Regions from separate parts of the Nocardia sp. 149-1B genome, predicted to be linked through region 1. Evidence: predicted binding sites of a transcription regulator. Region 1 holds the regulator's gene; each other region holds the start of a gene.
The links. The regulator LexA, encoded in region 1, represses DNA repair genes until DNA is damaged. The targets are predictions, from matches to a motif close to CGAACANNTGTTCG.
Positions count from the first base shown of each region.

Region 2: a site for LexA is predicted at 3,324-3,337, ahead of AC3ANS_RS18720 (HNH endonuclease signature motif containing protein). Genes of this name have one in related genera too.
Region 3: a site for LexA is predicted at 3,242-3,255, ahead of AC3ANS_RS08200 (SAV_6107 family HEPN domain-containing protein). Genes of this name have one in related genera too.
Region 4: a site for LexA is predicted at 3,649-3,662, ahead of AC3ANS_RS16680 (HNH endonuclease signature motif containing protein). Genes of this name have one in related genera too.

Region 1 covers NZ_CM173233.1:773,417-778,139, forward strand. Annotated here, with positions in the region: gene AC3ANS_RS03740 (alkaline phosphatase D family protein) at 1-1,066, opposite strand, end outside; gene AC3ANS_RS03745 (phosphatase PAP2 family protein) at 1,154-2,029, opposite strand; gene lexA (transcriptional repressor LexA) at 2,128-2,877, opposite strand; gene AC3ANS_RS03755 (SDR family NAD(P)-dependent oxidoreductase) at 2,950-3,744, shown strand; gene AC3ANS_RS03760 (LysM peptidoglycan-binding domain-containing protein) at 3,979-4,332, shown strand; gene AC3ANS_RS03765 (DUF3052 family protein) at 4,489-4,723, shown strand, end outside.
Region 2 covers NZ_CM173233.1:3,906,856-3,911,578, reverse strand. Annotated here, with positions in the region: gene AC3ANS_RS18735 (DUF488 domain-containing protein) at 1-242, shown strand, start outside; gene AC3ANS_RS18730 (zinc-binding dehydrogenase) at 265-1,224, opposite strand; gene AC3ANS_RS18725 (TetR/AcrR family transcriptional regulator) at 1,310-1,891, shown strand; gene AC3ANS_RS18720 (HNH endonuclease signature motif containing protein) at 2,043-3,287, opposite strand; one part of gene AC3ANS_RS18715 (IS3 family transposase) at 3,492-3,780, shown strand; AL1L pseudoknot at 3,779-3,907, shown strand; one part of gene AC3ANS_RS18715 (IS3 family transposase) at 3,780-4,723, shown strand, end outside.
Region 3 covers NZ_CM173233.1:1,711,578-1,716,300, forward strand. Annotated here, with positions in the region: gene AC3ANS_RS08175 (SIMPL domain-containing protein) at 1-512, shown strand, start outside; gene AC3ANS_RS08180 (phytoene desaturase family protein) at 509-1,807, opposite strand; gene AC3ANS_RS08185 (ArsC/Spx/MgsR family protein) at 1,844-2,200, opposite strand; gene AC3ANS_RS08190 (YbaK/EbsC family protein) at 2,200-2,673, opposite strand; gene AC3ANS_RS08195 (hypothetical protein) at 2,704-3,156, shown strand; gene AC3ANS_RS08200 (SAV_6107 family HEPN domain-containing protein) at 3,364-3,795, shown strand; gene AC3ANS_RS08205 (endonuclease) at 3,855-4,723, shown strand, end outside.
Region 4 covers NZ_CM173233.1:3,488,711-3,493,433, forward strand. Annotated here, with positions in the region: gene AC3ANS_RS16660 (sensor histidine kinase) at 1-1,098, opposite strand, end outside; gene AC3ANS_RS16665 (response regulator) at 1,095-1,778, opposite strand; gene AC3ANS_RS16670 (SHOCT domain-containing protein) at 1,951-2,241, shown strand; gene AC3ANS_RS16675 (hypothetical protein) at 2,267-2,440, shown strand; gene AC3ANS_RS16680 (HNH endonuclease signature motif containing protein) at 3,699-4,723, shown strand, end outside.

The DNA.
Region 1 (4,723 bases):
TGGTCCGGTCCGGGTCGCTGACCTCGGCGCCCGGGACCTTCACCTGGGCGTCGCGGTAGCTGCGCAGGTCGAGCATGCTGATCTCGGCCAGCCGCCCGAACCGCAGCCGGCGGAACAGCCGGTCGCCGTCGCCCAGCCGCGCGGTGCCGTCCATCCGCACCGGCATCCACTCGTCGTAGGCCCGGTGCGCCCGCGCACGGCGCAGCCGGAAGTCGCCCTCGCCGAGGTCGGGGTTGTGGTTCTCCGCGCCGTCTCGGTAGGCGTCGTTGGCGACCTCGTGGTCGTCCCAGGTGAGGATCCACGGGTACTTCGCGTGCAGCGCCTGCAGGTCGGGGTCCTGCTTGTACTGCGCGTGCCGCTGCCGGTAGTCGGCCAGCGACACGATCTCGTGGGCCGGCACGTGCGGGCGGATGTCCTGGTCGCTCATCCCGTAGCCGTACTGCCCGGGCCCGTACTCGTAGAGGTAGTCGCCCAGGTGCACCACGGCGTGCAGGTCGTCACGCGCGGCCAGGCCGCGGTACGCCGAGAACCAGCCGGCCTGCAGGTTGGCGCACGAGACGATCCCGAACCGCAGGTGGTCGGGCGTCGCGTCCTCCGCGGGCGCGGTGCGGGTGCGGCCGACCGGGCTGGTGGTGCCGGCGTACCGGAAGCGGTAGTGGTACCAGGTGTCCGGCGCCAGCCCCGTGACGTCGACCTTGACCGTGTGATCGCGCGCCGGCCCGGTCTGGAAGGTCCCGCGACGCACGACCCGCCGGAACCCGGCGTCGGTGGCGACCTCCCACCCCACGTCCGCGCGCGGCCCCTGGCCCGAGCCGGGGGTGCTGGCGGCGGTCGGCGTGACCCGGGTCCAGATGAGCACGGCATGGGAGAGCGGGTCGCCCGAGGCGACGCCGTGGCGGAACGCGCGGCCGCGACGCTCGCCGATGCCACGGGAGTCTGCGGCAGAGCCCCAGGCCTCGGCCGAGCCGGCGAGCGGAGCGGCGACGACGAGAGCCGCGGCGCCCGCGGAGGCGGTGCCGAGGACGGTACGACGGTGGACGGGAGGCGGGGAGTCTGGCGCGGTCACGCCTCAGTGAACGACCGATCCGGTGCCGAGGCACGGACCGCCGAGTGTGAGCACCGTCTGTTCACCCGGGGGACACCCGGGCCGGGCTCACTGGTCCGCGTCGACCACGCGCCGAGCAGTCTGGAGCTGGTCCTGGACGGCGGCCGCATCGAGCGCCTCGGCCGCCTCGGGGACGAGGTACGGCGCCGGCTCGCGTCGTGAGTCGAGACGCAGCAGCCGCCGCAGCGGGATCCGGCCGATGGCCTCGGCGGCGGCCCAGCCGACCGCGATGACCAGCCAGCCCATGATCGCGTCGATCACCCAGTGGTTGCCGGTGCCGACGATCACGACCACCGTGCCGAGGGCGTAGAGCCAGCCCAGGACGCGGACCCACTTGCGGGAGGCGTAGATCTGCAGCGCGAGCGCGACCCACAGGGACCACCCGGCGTGCAGGGAGGGGAACGCCGCGAGCTCGTTGGTCAGCCCGCCCAGGCCCCGCGGCGCGGAGGCGTCGCCGCCCCACCAGCCGTCGGCGGCGTGCAGGCTGAGGACGTCGACGTACCCGCCGATGAAGCGCGGCGGCGCGGTCGGCAGCGAGATGTAGGCCGCCAGCCCGAGCAGGGTGCCGATCACCAGCGCCCGCCGAGCGGGACCGTAGCGGTCGGCGCCGAGGCGCCACAGCCAGATCAGCACGCCGGCGGTGACGACGTAGTGGAGGGTGGCGTACCAGTAGCTGCCGAGCAGGCCGATCACCCGGTGGTCGGTGAACAGCTTGTTGAGCGGGGTCTCCCACTGGATGCCCATGACGCTCTCGACGTGCAGCAGCTCGTTGGCACGGTGCAGCGCGGGCTGCATGTTCGTGTCGGCGAGCAGGCGGGCCAGGCTGTAGATCACCCAGAGCGCCAGGATCAACACGAGCTCGAAGATGCCGCGCACCCACCGCGGCAGGGGCCGAGGGCGGGCGAGCGCAGATGCTGTCGTCACAGCACCAGCGTTGTTCATGCATCCTCCCCGTGGCATCCGGATCGTCCCGGATATAACACCAGGGTCTGCTCAGGTATTTCCCCGACCACGAATGGACGTCAGACCCGGCGCAGCACCGCTGTCACCTTACCCAAGATGGTCGCATGGGTGCCGTCGATGGGATCGTAGGCCGGGTTGTGCGGCAGCAGCCACACATTTCCGTCCTTGCGCTGGAAGGTCTTGACGGTCGCCTCCCCGTCGATCATCGCGGCGACGATCTCGCCGTTCTCCGCGGTGGGCTGCTGGCGGATCGCCACGTAGTCGCCGTCGCAGATCGCCGCCTCGATCATCGAGTCGCCGCGCACCTCCAGCAGGAAGAGCTGCCCGTCGCCCACGAGCTCGCGCGGCAGCGGGAAGACCTGCTCGACGCGCTCCTCGGCGAGGATCGGGCCGCCGGCGGCGATCCGGCCGACGACGGGGACGTACCGTGCGGCCGGGAGGGCGTCGCCCACGCCGGTCTCGTCGAACGAGGTCTCCTCGGCGCCCGACATCGAACGACGGGCGGCCATCACCTCGGGCAGGAACACCTCCAGGGCCCGCGGCCGGTGCGGGTCGCGCTTGAGGAAGCCCTTCTCCTCGAGCGTCTTGAGCTGGTGGGCCACGCTCGAGGAGCTGGTCAGGCCGACCGCCTCGCCGATCTCGCGCATCGACGGCGGGTAGCCGCGGTGCTCGATCGAGTCCTTGATGTGCGCGAGCACGCGCTGCTGTCGCGGGGTCAGCCCCGTGGCGTCCGGGGGCCCGTCGGGCAGCTCGGTGACGCGCGAGGAGGCGCGGGATGCGGCGTTCTTGCCGGTCTTGGGCGAGGCCATAGGAGCACCGTAGCCATCTCGGCCGGTTCGTTCAAACACCTGTTCGAACGGCGTGTCGGACAGACTGCGCCCATGAGCACACGGGTGAAGAGCGCGGTCGTGACCGGCGGCGCGCGCGGGATCGGACGCGGGATCGCCGAACGACTGGTGCGGAGCGGGTACGCCGTGGTGGTCACCGACGTCGACGGCGAGGGTGCCCGCAGCTGCGCCGAGGAGATCGGCGCCGCGGAGGGCCGCGGGCTCGACGTACGCGACCCCGACGCCCACCGGGCCACGGCCGTGGCGGCCGGCCGCCACGGGGAGCTGACCGCGTGGTTCAACAACGCGGGCGTCGGCGACGACGGCATGATCGGCGACCTCTCCGACGAGGTCGTGCGGCGGATCGTCGAGGTCAACCTGCTCGGCACGCTGTGGGGGATGCGGGCCGCGGTCGCGGCGTTCGGGCCGCGTGGCGGCGACGTGGTCAACACCGCCTCGCTCGCGGGGCTGGGGCCGGTGCCGGGCTACAGCGTGTACGCCGCGACCAAGGCGGCGATCGTCTCCGCGTCGATGTCGGTGGCGGCCGAGACCCCACGGCGGGTGCGCGTCCACGCGCTCTGCCCCGACGGGGTGCGGACCGCGATGCTCGACGCTCAGCGGCCGGGCGGGCTCGGCGCGGCGCTGGTGCACTCGGGCGGCCGGATCCTCAGCGTCGACGAGGTGGCCGAGGCGGCCGTCGGCCTGCTCGGCGCGGGCCGCGTGGTGCGGACGGTGCCCGCGTGGCGAGGCGGGCTGGTCCGCGCGACCACGCTCGCTCCTGGCCTCGCCGGCCGGGCCACCGGCCTGTTCGCCGCGCAGGGGCGCCGGGCCATCGCACGTCGGGACTGACCTCCTCGGCCCCCTCGGGCCTCCTCGGAGACGACCTGGGCGCCTTCGAACAAATGTTCGTGTCGAGCCTTGATTCGTTCGAACACGTGCTCTACCGTCGTACACATGTTCGATCGAACGTCTGATCGAGTGGCCGGTCCAGACAGTCCCGGCGGGACTGTCGGTGGCCACCACTAGAACTGACATCGAGACAGCACGACCGACGGCAGACCGCCACTTCCCCAGGAGGTCACGATGAGCACGATGACGATCACCCCCACCGCCCGGATCCGGCAGGCGGGCCCGGAGCGGCCCGGCTCGGTCCGACTCACCCGCCGCGGCCGGCTCGTGGTGCTCGTGGTCGCGGTGTTCGCGATCCTCACGATCGGCTTCGTGCTCGCGGGCGGCTCGGTCGCCACCGACGAGCCCGGCACCCCTGAGCCCACCCGCGTGGTGATGGTCGGGTCCGGCGACACCCTCTGGGACATCGCGGCCGGGATCGCCGCCGACGGTGACGTGCGGGGGATGGTCGACCACATCCAGCACCTCAACGCGCTCGACACGGGCATGGTGACCGCCGGGCAGCGGCTGCTGGTGCCCGTCGAGTAGCACCACCACAGACATCGTCAGCCGCTTCGACCCCGGCTGGCGAGCCGGGGAAGACGAGGGGCGGGGCCTGGTGGCCCCGCCCCTCGCGGCGTCCCGACCCTGATCGCAGCACTCGTTGCCAGGACGGCGGCAGGGCATCTCGCTAGTCTCCGCGCCATGGCGGCTGGCTACTCAGGCACTCCGTTGGTGCGCAAGCTGGGCATCAAGGACTCCCACGTCGTCCTTCTCGACGGCCTCCCGGGCGACGTGGACCTCGGCGACCTCGGCGGTGCCCGGGTCGTCCGCAGGCTGCCCCCGACGGCCGATGTCACGCTGACCTTCCACACCAAGCTGAGCGGGCTGAGGGGTCGGCTCCCCACGCTGTTCGAGCGCACGAGCACGGCCGGCATGG
Region 2 (4,723 bases), 1.9 Mb from region 1:
TGCGCACCGAGGAGTTCCGCGGCGGCCTGGAGGAGCTGCTCACGCGCCTGTACGTTGCCCCGACCGCCATCATGTGCAGCGAGTCGCTGTGGTGGCGCTGCCACCGCCGGCTGATCAGCGACGCCGTGCTCCTGCTGCGCGGCATCCCCGTCGGTCACCTGGCCCACGACGGCCGGCTGACCGAGCACGTGCCGCCCCCGGCAGCCACGGTCGTGGCGGGGCAGCTTCACTACGACGAGTGAGAGGGCAGCCGGCTTCGGCGTGCTACGGGACTAGGACGATCCGGCCGAGGACGCCACCCTGGTCCATCTGGCGATGAGCGTCGGCGGCCCGCTCGAGCGGCAGCACCGCGTGGACGACCGCCTGCAGCTCGCCACGTGACGCTCGGGCAAACAGGTCGGTTCGGACGGCGTGCCGCGCGGGAACGGGCACCGACCCGAGGCTGAACGTCGCGACCGATCGGGACTGCTGGAAGCTCTCCATCAGCCGCAGACCGAAGTCAGCCGGCGGGAACCCCGCGACCGCGCCGACCAGGACCAGGCGACCGTTCGGCGCGAGCCGGTCGATGAACGAGGGCACGTCGGGCCCGGCGACGACGTCGATGATGACATCGAACGACCCGGGCGCACCGGGGCTGCCGTTGCCGGCGCGGTCCAGGATGTCGGTCACGCCGAAGTCCCTGAGACGCTGGCCGCGCTCGACCGACGACGTGGTCACCGCGATGCGGCCGGCCCCGCGGCGGACGGCGATCTGCAGGGTCGAGAGGCCGATGCTCCCGGCTGCGCCGCGCACGAGGAGTGACTCGCCCGCAACGAGACGTGCGTGCTCGAGGGCGAAGTGGGCGACCGTCGCCGCACTGCCGAGCGTCACCGCCTGGATGGGAGAGAGTTCATCCGGGATGATCACGAGCTCGTCCACGGGCGCGACAGCGTGCTCAGCGTAGGCACCGGACGTGCCGGTGCCGGCCCACGCACGACGTCCGATCCATGCCGGGTCGACGCCGGCTCCGACCGCGGTGACCGCCCCTGCCACCTCCCCGCCCGGAACCATGCCACGCGGGAACCCCGAGCCGAGCGTGCCTCGGCGAATGGCCGCGTCGACACCGCCGACGCCGATCGCCTCGGAGCTGACCAGGACGTGACCGCGCGGCGGAGCCGGGATGGGAACGTCCACCACCGTCATGCCGCTCGGATCCCCGAACTCCTCGATCACCACTGCCTTCACGGGGTCTCCTCACCTGCGGGGTACCGTCACGACGTTAGGGGACGCTCCCGTCCACATGACGGAAGTGAGGAGCATGGGGTCGGAGATGCCTCAGAAGCTCCGCGCGGATGCCCAGGGCAACCGTGAGCGGATCCTGGTGGCGGCGCGGGAGGCGTTGTCCGAGCGCGGCCTGGACGTCGGCATGCGCGAGATCGCCCGTCGTGCCGAGGTCGGACCAGCGACCCTGTATCGCAGGTTCCCCACCAAGCAGGTCCTCGTCGAGGAGGTGTTCGAACTCGAGCTGCGGACCTGTCGAGAGATCGTGACCGACGGGTGTGCCGACACCGACCCCTGGCGCGGGTTCGCCTCTGTCGTACGCCGGCTCACTGCGTTGAACGTCCTCAATCGCGGATTCGTCGACGCGTTCATGTCGACTGAGCCCGATGCCGCTGCGATCGCCGGCCACCGGCGCGAGCTCCTGGGCGCCCTCGATTCGCTCGCGCGTCGGGCTCAAGCGGCTGGCGAGCTGCGTCGGGACTTCATCATCGACGACCTGGTGCTCGTGCTACTCGCCGGACGCGGGTTGGCGGCCGTGCCCGGTCCCGCGCGCGTCAAGGCCGCGGAGCGGTTCGCCGGACTTGCCCTTGACGCGTTCCGCGCACCGAGGCCGCCGGTGGTCGACGCGTGATGGCCTGCGCGGGGTGGCGGTGGTCGAGCGGTGTGCGGGCGCGCGGGTGGTCCCGCTTCCTGGTGGTTGGGGCGGCGTGGTTGCGGTCCGCGGTCGGGTTGCGGGTGCGCGGTGGCCCGGGTGCTGTGGTGAGGGCTTCCAGGTCTTCGGTCTATGTGCGTCGGGTGAAGGCGACCTTTCCGTTGGGGAGGTAGGTGGTCTCGTAGTCGGGGTCGTGCGCCCGCGCGTGGTGGTGGGGGCAGTAGAGCCGGGCGTGTTTGAGGTCGGTGACCCCGCCGGATGCCCAGGGTGGGTCGTGGTGGGTCTGGCAGCCGCCGGGTGGGGTGTCGCAGTCGTCGGAGGTGCAGCCGCCGTCGCGGATGCCGAGGGCGATCCTCTGGGCTTTGGTGTGGAAGCGGCGGGTGCGGCCGAGGTCGAGGACTTCGGAGGGTCCGCTGAGGACGGCGGGGATGATCCCGGCCTCACACGCCAACCGGCGGGCTTGGCCGGGGGAGATCACGGCGCCGGTGTCGAGGACCCCGGGCTTGAGGCCGTCGGTGAGGGTCTCGACCGGGATGGTCACGACGACGGTGGCGGACACTCCGCCGGCGTGGGGGAGCTTGTCGGCGGGGTAACGCTCGATCAGCTCGACGAACGCCTGGCCCATCCGTTCCGGGCTGGGCTTGCGTTCCCCGAGGTGGCCCTCGACCGCGGCGCGGTGTTTGGGGGCCGCGATCGCGAGGAGCTGCTTGCGGAGCATCTGCCCCTGGACGGTGGGCAACGCGAAGGTGCCGCGGGTGATGCCGTCGGGGTCGTCGTGCATCGTCAGGCGGGTGGCCTGGGCGGCGACCCGTTCCTCGGCCTGCAACAGCTTGGCCTGGTGGGCGTCGGCTGCTTCGGGGTCGATGACGTGCAACAGACCCTTGCCGAGGTGGCGTAGCGCGATGGCGTCGAAGTGGGCTGCCTGCCCGACGAGGTGTTCCTCGGCCTGTTGCACCAGCCCGGGGTCGAGGTGGTCGGGGAGGTCCTCGACCGCGCGGATGATGACCCGGGCCTGGTCGACCAGCAGGTCCCCAATCTTCAGCGCGTCGTGGACGACCGGGTGGTGCTCGAGGCCGGTGGCGAGGCGGGTCTTGCGGTGGGCCTCGGTCCTTGTCATGCGGGTGGTGTGGGCCCACCAGTTCGCCACCGACGTCGCGCCGACCTGCTCCGCCACGCCGACAGCGCCGGCGTGTGACGCGACCCGGGCTTCGAGCTCCGCGATACGAGAAGCAGCGCGGGTGATCTCGGTCAGCGTGTGGGCGGTCTCGTCGGTGCCCATGGACCACAGCGACGTATCGGAGATGTCGTCGAGGAGGGCGTGGAGATCGGTGACGGCGCGGCTGACCCGGTGTGAAGGGTGTGCTTGTGCGGTCATCGCCACTCCCGAGATGAAGTCGTGGCGACAGTCTAACGAACAGGTGTTCGAGTTGTCAAGGAGCAGAAGTCGACTCGTTCCGGCGGGGTGGTTTCGAGGCTCGGGCCTGGCGGCCCTCGCACCTCAACCACCGGAGGTCGGTGGTTGAGGTGTGAACCGCCCCGGGATGTCCGGAGACTTCATTAGTTGGAAGAGGATGAAGTCATGGCACGTCCCAGCAAGTACCCCCGGGAGCTGCGTGAGCGCGCGGTGCGGGCGGTGGCCGAGTCGGTGGCGCAGGGTGAGTACCCCACTGAGTTCCAGGCGATCCGTGCGATCGCTGGTCAGCTCGGGCTTGGTTCGGCAGAGACGCTGCGCAAGTGGGTGCGTCAGGCCGAGGTCGACGGGGGCACTCGTCCGGGCAAGACGACCGAGGAGATCGTTGAGATCCGGGAGCTGAAGAAGAAGGTCGCTGAGCTCGAGCGGGCGAACCAGATCTTGAAGTCGGCCTCGGCTTTCTTCGCGGCGGAGCTCGACCGCCAACCCCGGTTCTGATCGAGTTCATCGACCAGCATCGCGACCTGTACGGAGTCGAGCCGATCTGCCGGGTGCTCACCGAGCACGGCGCCAAGATCGCTCCGTCGACCTACTACGAGGCCCGCACCAGGGCGCCCTCGAAGCGCGCCCTGCGTGACGCCGAGATCGTCGCGTTGATCCGGGTCGCGCGTGAGCACCGGTTCCGTGCCAGGTTCGGTGCCCGCAAGATGTGGCTGCACTTGCGTGCACAAGGCCACGACGTGGCCCGGTGCACCGTGGAACGGCTGATGGCCGCCCAGGGCTGGACGGGCGCGTTGCGGGGCAAACAGGTCCGCACCACGATCCCCGCCCCGGCCGACCCGCGCCCGGCCGATCTGGTCGACCGGGACTTCACCGCACCGGCCCCGAACCGGCTCTGGGTCGCGGACTTCACCTACGTCGCGACCTGGTCCGGCACCGTCTACGTGGCCTTCGTCTTCGACGTCTTCTCACGCCGGATCGTGGGCTGGCGGGCAGCCACACGGATGACCACCCATCTGGTCCTCGACTGCCTCGAGCACGCCCTGTGGACCCGCGACCGTGACGGTGTCGGCGACCTGACCGGGCTGGTGCACCACACCGACGCCGGCAGCCAGTACACCTCGTTCGCGTTCACCAATCGCCTCATCGAGGCCGGCGTGGATGCCTCAGTGGGTTCGGTGGGTGACGCCTACGACAACGCCCTGGCCGAGTCGCAGATCGGGATCTACAAGACCGAGCTCATCCGCCCCGAAGGCCCCTGGAGCGACGTCGAGGAGGTCGAGCTCGCCACCTTGACGTGGGTCACCTGGTTCAACACCGAGCGCACCCACGAATCCATCGACGACCTGACACCCATCCAGGCCGAGGAAGTTCACTACGCTGCACGAAACCGTCTCCTC
Region 3 (4,723 bases), 940 kb from region 1:
ACGTTGCGCCCGCGTTGTCCGACGCGCTGGCCGGTGCGGAGTCCGCCCGGGCCACCCTGGTTGCGGTCGCGCGCCGCTACACCGAGGAGATCGCCAGCCAGGCGCTCTCGGTGGGGGCGGAGTGGAGTGACACCGGGCCGCAGACCTACCGCGCGCGACACGCCCTGGTGATCCGGTGCGCCGACCTCGGTCGGGCGGGTGAGCTCGTCACGGCTCTCGCCGAGGAGGTCGGTGAACGGCTCCAGGTCGACCACGTCGGCCTGGAGGTCGGCGACCCGGCCGAGGCGGAGCGAGAGGCCACCTCGGCGGCGCTCGAGGACGCACGGACCAAGGCCACACATCTCGCGGCCCAGTCCCAGAGCACGCTCGGACAGGTCCTGAGCATCGCCGAGGGTGGTGGACACGCACCGGGCCCGGTGTTCGCCGCACGCGCCAAGGTCGGCTTCGAGGCCGGGGAGGCGGCCGTCGAGCAGGCGCTGACCGTCACCTGGGAGCTGGTCGACAGGTCCTAGGCCGACCCGACCTCGGCTGCGACCAGGGCGGCCGAGAGGCCCACGAACGGCAGCCCGGCGCCGGGCGTTGCGTGCGCGCCGGCGGCGTACACGCCCGGGACCGGCGTGGTCGGCCCGAGCCGGCGGCGCACCGTCGCCCGGCCCTGCCAGAGAACGCCCATCGGCGAGCCGCCCCACAGCTCGACCTGGTCGCGCGGGCTCCGGTCCACCCGGGCGACGACCTGGGGGCGCAGGTCGATCTTGTGCCGTGCCAGCGCACGCAGGATGTCCTCCGAGAGCCGGCCGCGGCCGTGCACGGTCAGGGTCGAGCCCCCGTCCGGCGCACGCCCGCCGGTCCGCACGACCAGCATCGGGTCGCCGTGCAGGACCAGCTCGTGCGGCAGGTCCGGGGCCGGCCCGTCGAGCCCCAGGTGCACCACGACCGGCGGGATCGCCGGCATCGTGTGGGCGACGTACGCCGCGAGCGCGGGCAGCCGTCGGGGGTCGACGGCGCACACCACGACGTCGGCGTCGATCTCGCCCCCGGCCGTGCTGACCGCGACTGCCCGGCCGTCGCGCACCACGACGTCGGTGCCCTCCGTGCCGGTCAGCACCGTCACCCCTCGGGTGGCCAGCCGGGCCACCAGCGCCGCTCCGAGCCGGGCCATGCCGCCCTCGACCGTCCACGCCCCGAACCGCTGCTCGACGTACGCGCCCATCCCCAGCCAGGACGGCACGTTGCGCAGGTCGTGGCCCTCCGCCACGAACGGGTGCCCAGCCACCATCCGCAGCCGCTCGTCCTTGAACGTGCGCTTGAGCCGCTTGGCCATGGTCTCGCGGCTCTCGAGCCGGGCGGCGAGCTCGCGGGGGAGGTCGCCGGGCCGCCAGGGGTTCTCCAGGTAGCCGCGCCGCACCACGTCCCAGTCCTCGGCGTACGAGGCGACGTGGTCGACCCAGCGTTGGCCGAGCCCCGCGCCGAGCTCGTCGAAGGCCCGCAGCTGCGGGGCTCGTCCGGACGGCAGCCGCACCGAGGTCCCGTCCTCGAACCGGTGCTCGCGCACCACGTCGAGCGGCACCAGCTCCAGCTCGCGCTCGACCGGCCGACCCGACTTGCGGAAGAGGTCGCGGATCACCGCGGGCAGGAGTGTGTACGTCGGTCCCGCGTCCCAGGAGTAGCCGTCGGCGGTGACCTCCGCCAACGCGCCGCCCAGCTGCGGTGACCGCTCGAGCAGCGTGACGTCGTGGCCGAGCTTGGCCAGCCGCAGCGCGGACGCCAGGCCGCCGAACCCGCCACCGACCACCACGACCCGCGCCATGCGCCGAACCCTAGCCACGACGCGGTGGCTCCCGGCTCAGGACTCGGCGTCGAGCACCCGCTGCAGCGACTCCTCGTCGCGACCGACCACGGTCGTCCCGTCGGCTGCGGTGATGATCGGCCGCTGGATCGCGCGGGGGTGGGCGGCCAGCGCGCCCAGCCAGTCGTCTCGGTGCTCCGCGTCGCGGGGCAGGTCGATGCCCTCCTCGCGGGCCTCCTTCGGCCGGGCGACGTCCCAGGGCTCCAGGCCCAGCCGGGCGACGACCTCACCCAGTTCGGTCGCGGTCGGCGGGTCGTCGAGGTAGCGCCGCACGGTGTACTCCACGCCGGCGGCGTCGAGCTCGCTGAGCGCCGTACGGCACTTCGAGCACGCGGGATTGAGCCAGATCTCCATCACTCCACCTCGATCGTCGGCGCACCGGTCATCGCCGCGAGCTCGTCGTACGTCGTGGAGAAGACCGCGGCCGGATGACCCGCCGCAGCCCAGACGACCTCGTAGCGACGCAGCCAGGAGTCCAGGTACGTCGGCACCGGCGCCGGGTGCCCGATGGGGGAGACGCCGCCGATCACCTGGCCGGTGTGCTCGCGCACGAACTCGGGGGCGGCGCGCTTGAGCTTGGTCACACCCAGCAGGGCGGCTACCTTCGCGGTGTCGACGCGATGGGCGCCGGAGGTCAGAATGAGGGCCGGTGATCCGTCCGCGTCGAAGAGCAGGCTGTTGGCGATCGCCCCGACCTCGCACCCGAGGGCCTCGGCGGCAAGGGCGGCCGTGTGGACGGAGTCGGGCAGGATGACGACCTCACCGGTGCCGCCGCGGCGCCGGTGGTCGTCACGGAAACGCGTGATCGTCGGGTGCTCGGTGGTCATGGAGCGAGACCCTAGGGGAGAGGAGCGCGGATGAGTCCGCAGCGGCCGGGATCGGTGACCGCCGCGATCGGGGTGCTGGTGGGCCTGATCGCGCTGAGTGGCGTGACGGCGTTGTTGACGTTGGTGTTCACCGACGACCTGGACGCGTCCTGGGCCTCTGGCCGGGCCGACGTCGGCTCGGTCAAACCGCCGGCCTTCGCCCCCGTCGCGATCACCATGTTCGTCGTCGTCGCGATGCTGGTCGTCGTCCTGCTCATGTTCTTCAGCCAGGGCCACAACTGGGCCCGGGTGCTGCTGAGTGCACTGGTCGTGCTGATGGCGATCGCGACGCTCGCGAGCCTGCGGGCGGACCCGCCGGTGCTGTTCCTCGTGCTGTCGGCCGCTTCTCTGGTCCTGGACGTCGTCGCGGCCACGCTGCTGTGGCACCGCGACACCCGCGCGTTCACCGGTGCGCCGGCGCTCGACGCCGACGTCCACTCCTGAGCGACTCCTGACCGGCTCCTGACCGGGCTCACCGTCCCGCCGGCCTTGACGACCGGCGGTGAGGCAGGTGTACGGTTGCGGTGTTCGAACGTGCGTTCGAACACCCCGGTGGGGGCGACCTCGACCCCCGTCCCCACCGGGACCGGTGCGCCGGTGCAGGTCGTTCGACGAGGGGTCACCGCCGAGGGGTCGACGGAGAGGATTGCGATGAACCCCTATGCGCTGCCCGCGACCACCCACTCCTACCTGGCCCGGGCCGCCGAGTCGCTAAGCGAGGCGATCTCCGCGACCGAGGTCCCCACCCGCTACGCGTGCGCACATGTGGCCGCCCTGCGAGCCGCCGCTGCCTTGCTGGCCGCCCGCGCGCAGCCCGAGCCGCCGCGGCGCAGGCCGCAGCGCAACGCCTGGGTGCTGCTCGCCGAGGTGGCTCCCGAGCTCGCGGAGTGGGCGCGGTTCTTCGCCGCCGGTGCGGCGAAGCGTGCCGCGGCCGAGGCGGGCTCCACCCGCGCGGTGTCCGAACGTGAGGCCGACGACCTGGTGCGCGACGCCGACCGGTTCCTCGCCGTGATCGAGCGCTCGCTCGGACTGGTCCCGCACTCCTCGGCACCCTCCCGGGCCGCGGCGATGCGGGCGGGCTGAGCTGACGACAAGGGTTTTCCCGCGATGCGGGGCGACCCGAAGTCCGCGAGGCTGGTCGCATGCGCCAATCTCTCGGGCCGCGCCGCCATGCGCGGTGGATCCTCGTCGCCGTCCTGCTCGTCCTCGGCGGCACCGCCGCGGTCCCGGCCGACGCCGCCACGCCGATCAGCGTAGCGACCGCACGGGCCGCTCAGGACGGCTCCTCGGCCACCGTTCGCGGCTACGTCGTGGGCCAGCCGACCTCGTCCACGACCGTCCTCACCGCCGGGTTCCCCAACGACTACGCGATCGCGCTGGCCGACACCGCGGGCACCACCGACACCTCGCGGATGATCTACGTCCAGGTGCCCAGCGCGTTCCGCTCGGCCTGGGGGCTGCGCTCCAACCCCGGGCTGATGGGCCGCCAGATCGACGTCACCGGCACGCTCGCGGCGTACTTCTCGCGCCCCGGGCTCACCTCGGGCACGGCGTTCGCGTTCGCCGGTGGCAGCAATCCCACCGACCCACCGCCCTCGGGCGGCACGAGCCCCTACGACTCCACCTACTACGCGGCCGCGATCGGCAAGACCGGCGGCGCGTTGGAGTCCTCGCTCCACACGATCATCTCCAGCGGCGTCACCAAGCTGTCCTACGACGCGGTCTGGAACGCGCTGAAGGTCACCGATCGCGACCCCGCGGACAGCAGCCACGTGATCTGCCTCTACAGCGGCTTCTCGCTCCCCGCGAGCGACAACGGTGGCGGGGCCGACCAGTGGAACCGTGAGCACGTCTGGGCCAAGTCGCACGGTGACTTCGGCACGGCCACCGGCCCCGGGACCGACCTTCACCACCTGCGCCCCGAGGACGTCACCGTCAACTCCGCACGCGGCAACCTCGACTTCGACGAGGGTGGGACCCAGAATGCCGAGGCCCCAGGCAACTACGCGGA
Region 4 (4,723 bases), 2.4 Mb from region 1:
CGCGCCGGGGATCCGGACCCAGAACGTCGCCCCCCGCCCGGGACCGGCGCTCGTGCCGCCGATCGATCCGCCGTGGGCCTCGACGAGCGCCTTGGCGATGCTCAGACCGATCCCGCTGCCACCGTGGAGGCGGTCCCGGGCCGTGTCGGCCCGGTAGAAGCGGTCGAAGAGGTGGTCGAGGTGCTCGGCCGCGATGCCCGCGCCGGTGTCCACGACGGCGTACTCGACGCCGCCACCCTCGGCTCGGCAGGTGAGGGTGACGGTCCCGCCCGCGGGGGTGTGCCGCAGTGCGTTGTCGAGCAGGTTGCCGAGGACCTGGCCGATCCGGTCGGCGTCGATCCGGACCAGGCCGGGCTCATCGGGGGTCTCGACGCCGAGGGTCACCCCCCGGGCCTCGTAGCGGTCGGCCGCGGCGGCCGCCGCGGCGCGCGCGACCTCCGCGGACGAGACCAGGGTGCGGTCGATCGTCAGGCGCCCCTCCTCGGCTCTCGACACCGCACCGATGTCCTCGGCGAGCCGGCGCAGCCGGGTCGTGCTGTTGCCGATCACCTCGAGGGTGGACTCGTCGAGGTCGCGGACGCCGTCCTCGACGGCCTCGAGGTGCGCGTCGATGGTGGCCAGCGGGGTGCGCATCTCGTGGGCGAGGTCGGAGAGCATCCGCCGCCGGGCGGTCTCGCTGCTCTCCAGCCGGGCCGCCAGCGAGTTGATCGTCTCGGCGAGCGCCGCGAACTCCTCCCCCAGCCCGGGGTCGGCGACCCGGGCCGAGTGTCGCCCAGCACCGATCTGCCCGGCCACCGTGGTGACCGCGGCCACCGACCGCTGCACCCGCCGACTGAAGTACGCCGAGACGGCGAGCGCCGCCGCGACGGCGATGAGCAGCGACATGGTCAGCCCCACCAGGAGCGCCGACCAGAACGCCTCCTCCACGTGCTCGGACTCCGAGCTGCTCTGCATCATGCCCGCCCTGCGGAGGTGCTCGTGGAAGATGCCGGGCGCGACCGCCGAGGAGACCAGCCAGGTCGTCAGGGCCATCGCGACCAGCACCAGCCCCTGGGCGACCATCAGCCGGCTCGCCAGGCCGGTGCGCCGCCGGGTCACCGGGCGCCACCCATCCGGTAGCCGACCCCTCTCACCGTGCGGATGAACCGTCCCTCGGTCGCGTCGTCGCCGAGCTTGCGGCGCAGGTGACCGATGTGGACGTCGACCAGGTGCTCGTCGCCGACCCAGGACGGGCCCCAGACCCGTTCGATGAGCTGGCTACGGCTGAACGCCTGCTGCGGCCGGTCCGCAAGTGCGGCGAGCAGGTCGAACTCGGTGCGCGTGAGCGCGACCGGCTCGTCGTCGAGCCACACGTCGCGCCCGACGGGGTCGACGACCAGGGCACCGAACCGGCGCCGGTCGTCCTCGTCCACGCGCGTCCCGCCGATCGGCCGAGGCCGGCGCAGCATCGCCTGGACCCGCGCCATCAGCTCCCGAGGACTGAACGGCTTGGTCATGTAGTCGTCGGCGCCGACCGACAGACCGATCAGGGTGTCGACCTCGTCGCTGCGTGCGGTCAGCATCACGACGTACGCGTCGGAGAACGTGCGGAGCCGGCGGCACACCTCCACACCGTCCAGGCCGGGCAGGCCCAGGTCGAGAACGACGACGTCGGGGTCGACCTCGCGCGCCGACTCGACCGCGCTCGTGCCGTCGTGACAGGTCGTGACCTCGAACCCCTCACGCTCGAGGTAGCTGGTCAGCAGCGCCGCCAGCTCCACCTCGTCCTCGACGACCATCGCCCGCCATCCGGCTGCCATGGACCTCATCGTGACAGCCCGAGCCGTCGCTTCGTCCGGCCGAGCGGGCCTTCGCCGGGATCTTCAGCAAACCTTCACGCGATCTCGACCGGCTCCCGACCGGACCGCGCGCATCCTGGAAGGACCCGAGACGATCGCGAGGCGAACGACCATGATGGGTTGGTACCACGACGGAAGTAACGGAGCCGGCTGGCTGGTGATGACGCTGGCGATGCTGGCCTTCTGGGTCTTGGTGGTGGGCGCCGTCGTGCTGCTGTTCCGCGACACCGGTCGCGGTCGGCCGTCGGCACCGGGCACCTCCGCCGACCCGTGGCGGATCCTCGACGAGCGGTTCGCGCAGGGCCAGATCGGCCCCGAGGAGTACCGCGAACGTCGTGCCGTGCTCGCCGAGTCGCGGCCGGACCGACCGACCGGCCACCCCGAGAACGGAGATCACCGATGACCCCACACCCGAACAGACCGACGTCATGACACTCCTCAGCGCCTGGTGGGTGCCTCGCTGGCTCGGAACCCCGGCGAACATCGCCCACGAGGAGCACGACCAGATCGGATGGTTCGGGTCGGCGGAGCTTCCGCCTTCTCCCCACGTGGTCGTGCGCACCGCCCTGGTGAAGGCGATGGACAGGTCCGATCACCCTTGACTGCCGCAGGGTGACGGCGGTCAGCCCGTGACCGTCTCCCCCGGGCTGCCGCCACGGTCTTCCGCCCGTCAGCACCACCGCAGTCGCGCTCGACGAGCTCGTCGCTGTTGGTCGAGCTCGTCGAGCCCCCCGCAGCCCAACCGCCCACCTCGATATGTACGTCGGCTTCAGGTCCTCATGGGTCGCCGTCTCTTGGTAGCAAAGCGGGTACGGCGCGCTTCGCTCGCCGTCGGCTCCCGGCTTCCCGACCGCCGTCGGTCGAGCCTGTCGAGACCTCCGCAGCCCAACCGCCCACCTCGATGTGTACGTCGGCTTCAGGTCGTCGGTGGTCACCGTCTCGTAGCAGCAAAGCGGGTACGGCGCGCTTCGCTCGCCGTCGGCTCCCGGCTTCCCGACCGCCGTCGGTCGAGCTTGTCGAGGCCCCCGCAGCCCACGCGCCCACCTCGATGTGGAGGTCGGCTTCAAGTCGTCGGGGTCGCCGTCTCGTGGCAGCAAAGCGGGACAGGTCCGCCGCGGCCACGGCCTCCACCCGACCTTCGGACCGCCGCCTCGACGACGGTGGTTGAGGCGCGAGGGCCGCCCGTGCTCCGTTGGTCGAGCCTGTCGAGGCCCCCGCAGCCCACGCGCCCACCTCGATATGTACGTCGGCTTCAGGTCGTCGGTGGTCACCGTCGTTGGCAGCAAAGCTGGACAGGTCCGCCGCGGTCACGGCCTCCACCCGACCTTCGGACCGCCGCCTCGCAGCACGGTGGTTGAGGCGCGAGGGCCGCCCGTGCTCCGTTGGTCGAGCCTGTCGAGGCCCCCGCAGCCCACGCGCCCACCTCGATGTGGAGGTCGGCTTCAGGTCGTCGGGGTCGCCGTCTCGTGCCAGCAAAGCGGGACAAGTCCGCCGCGGCCACGGCCTCCACCCGACCTTCGGACCGCCGCCTCGCAGCACGGTGGTTGAGGCGCAAGGGCCGCCCGTGCTCCGTTGGTCGAGCCTGTCGAGACCCGCGCAGCCCACGCGTCCACCTCGATGTGTAGGTCGGCTTCAGGTCGTCGGGGGTCGCCGTCGTTGGCAGCAAAGCGGGACAGGTCCGCCGCGGTCACGGCCCCCTCCCGACCTTCGGACCGCCGCCTCGCAGCACGGTGGTTGAGGCGCGAGGGCCGCTAGGCCCGAGCCTCGAAACCACCCCGCCAGAACGAGTCGAATCCGGTCATTGACAACTCGAACACGTGTTCGGTAGACTGTCGCCACGACTTCATCTCGGGAGTGGCGATGACCGCACAAGCACACCCTTCACACCGGGTCAGCCGCGCCGTCACCGATCTCCACGCCCTCCTCGACGACATCTCTGGTACGTCGTTGTGGTCCATGGGCACCGACGAGACCGCCCACACGCTGACCGAGGTCACCCGCGCTGCTTCTCGTATCGCGGAGCTCGAAGCCCGGGTCGCGTCGCACGCCGGCGCTGTCGGCGTGGCGGAGCAGGTCGGCGCGACGTCGGTGGCGAACTGGTGGGCCCACGCCACCCGCATGACGAGGACCGAGGCCCATCGCAAGACCCGCCTCGCCACCGGCCTCGAGCACCACCCGGTCGTCCACGCAGGATTGAAGACCGGGGACCTGCTGGTCGACCAGGCCCGGGTCATCATCCGCGCCGTCGAGGACCTCCCCGACCACCTCGACCCCGACCTGGTGCAACAGGCCGAGGAACACCTCGTCGGGCAGGCAGCCCACTTCGACGCCATCGCGCTACGCCACCTCGGCAAGGGTCTGTTGCACGTCATCGACCCCGAAGCAGCCGACGCCCACCAGGCCAAGCTGTTGCAGGCCGAGGAACGAGTCGCCGCCCAGGCCACCCGCCTGACGATGCACGACGACCCCGACGGCATCACCCGCGGCACCTTCGCGTTGCCCACCGTCCAGGGGCAGATGCTCCGCAAGCAGCTCCTCGCAATCGCGGCCCCCAAACACCGCGCCGCGGTCGAGGGCCACCTCGGGGAACGCAAGCCCAGCCCGGAACGGATGGGCCAAGCGCTCGTCGAGCTGATCGAGCGTTACCCCGCCGACAAGCTCCCCCACGCCGGCGGCGTCAACGCCACCGTCGTCGTGACCATCCCGGTCGAGACCCTCACCGACGGCCTCAAGCCCGGGGTCCTCGACACCGGCGCCGTGATCTCCCCCGGCCAAGCCCGCCGGTTGGCGTGTGAGGCAGGGATCCTCCCCGCCGTGCTCGGCGGACCCTCCGAGATCCTCGACCTCGGCCGCACCCGCCGCTTCCACACCAAAGCCCAAAGGAT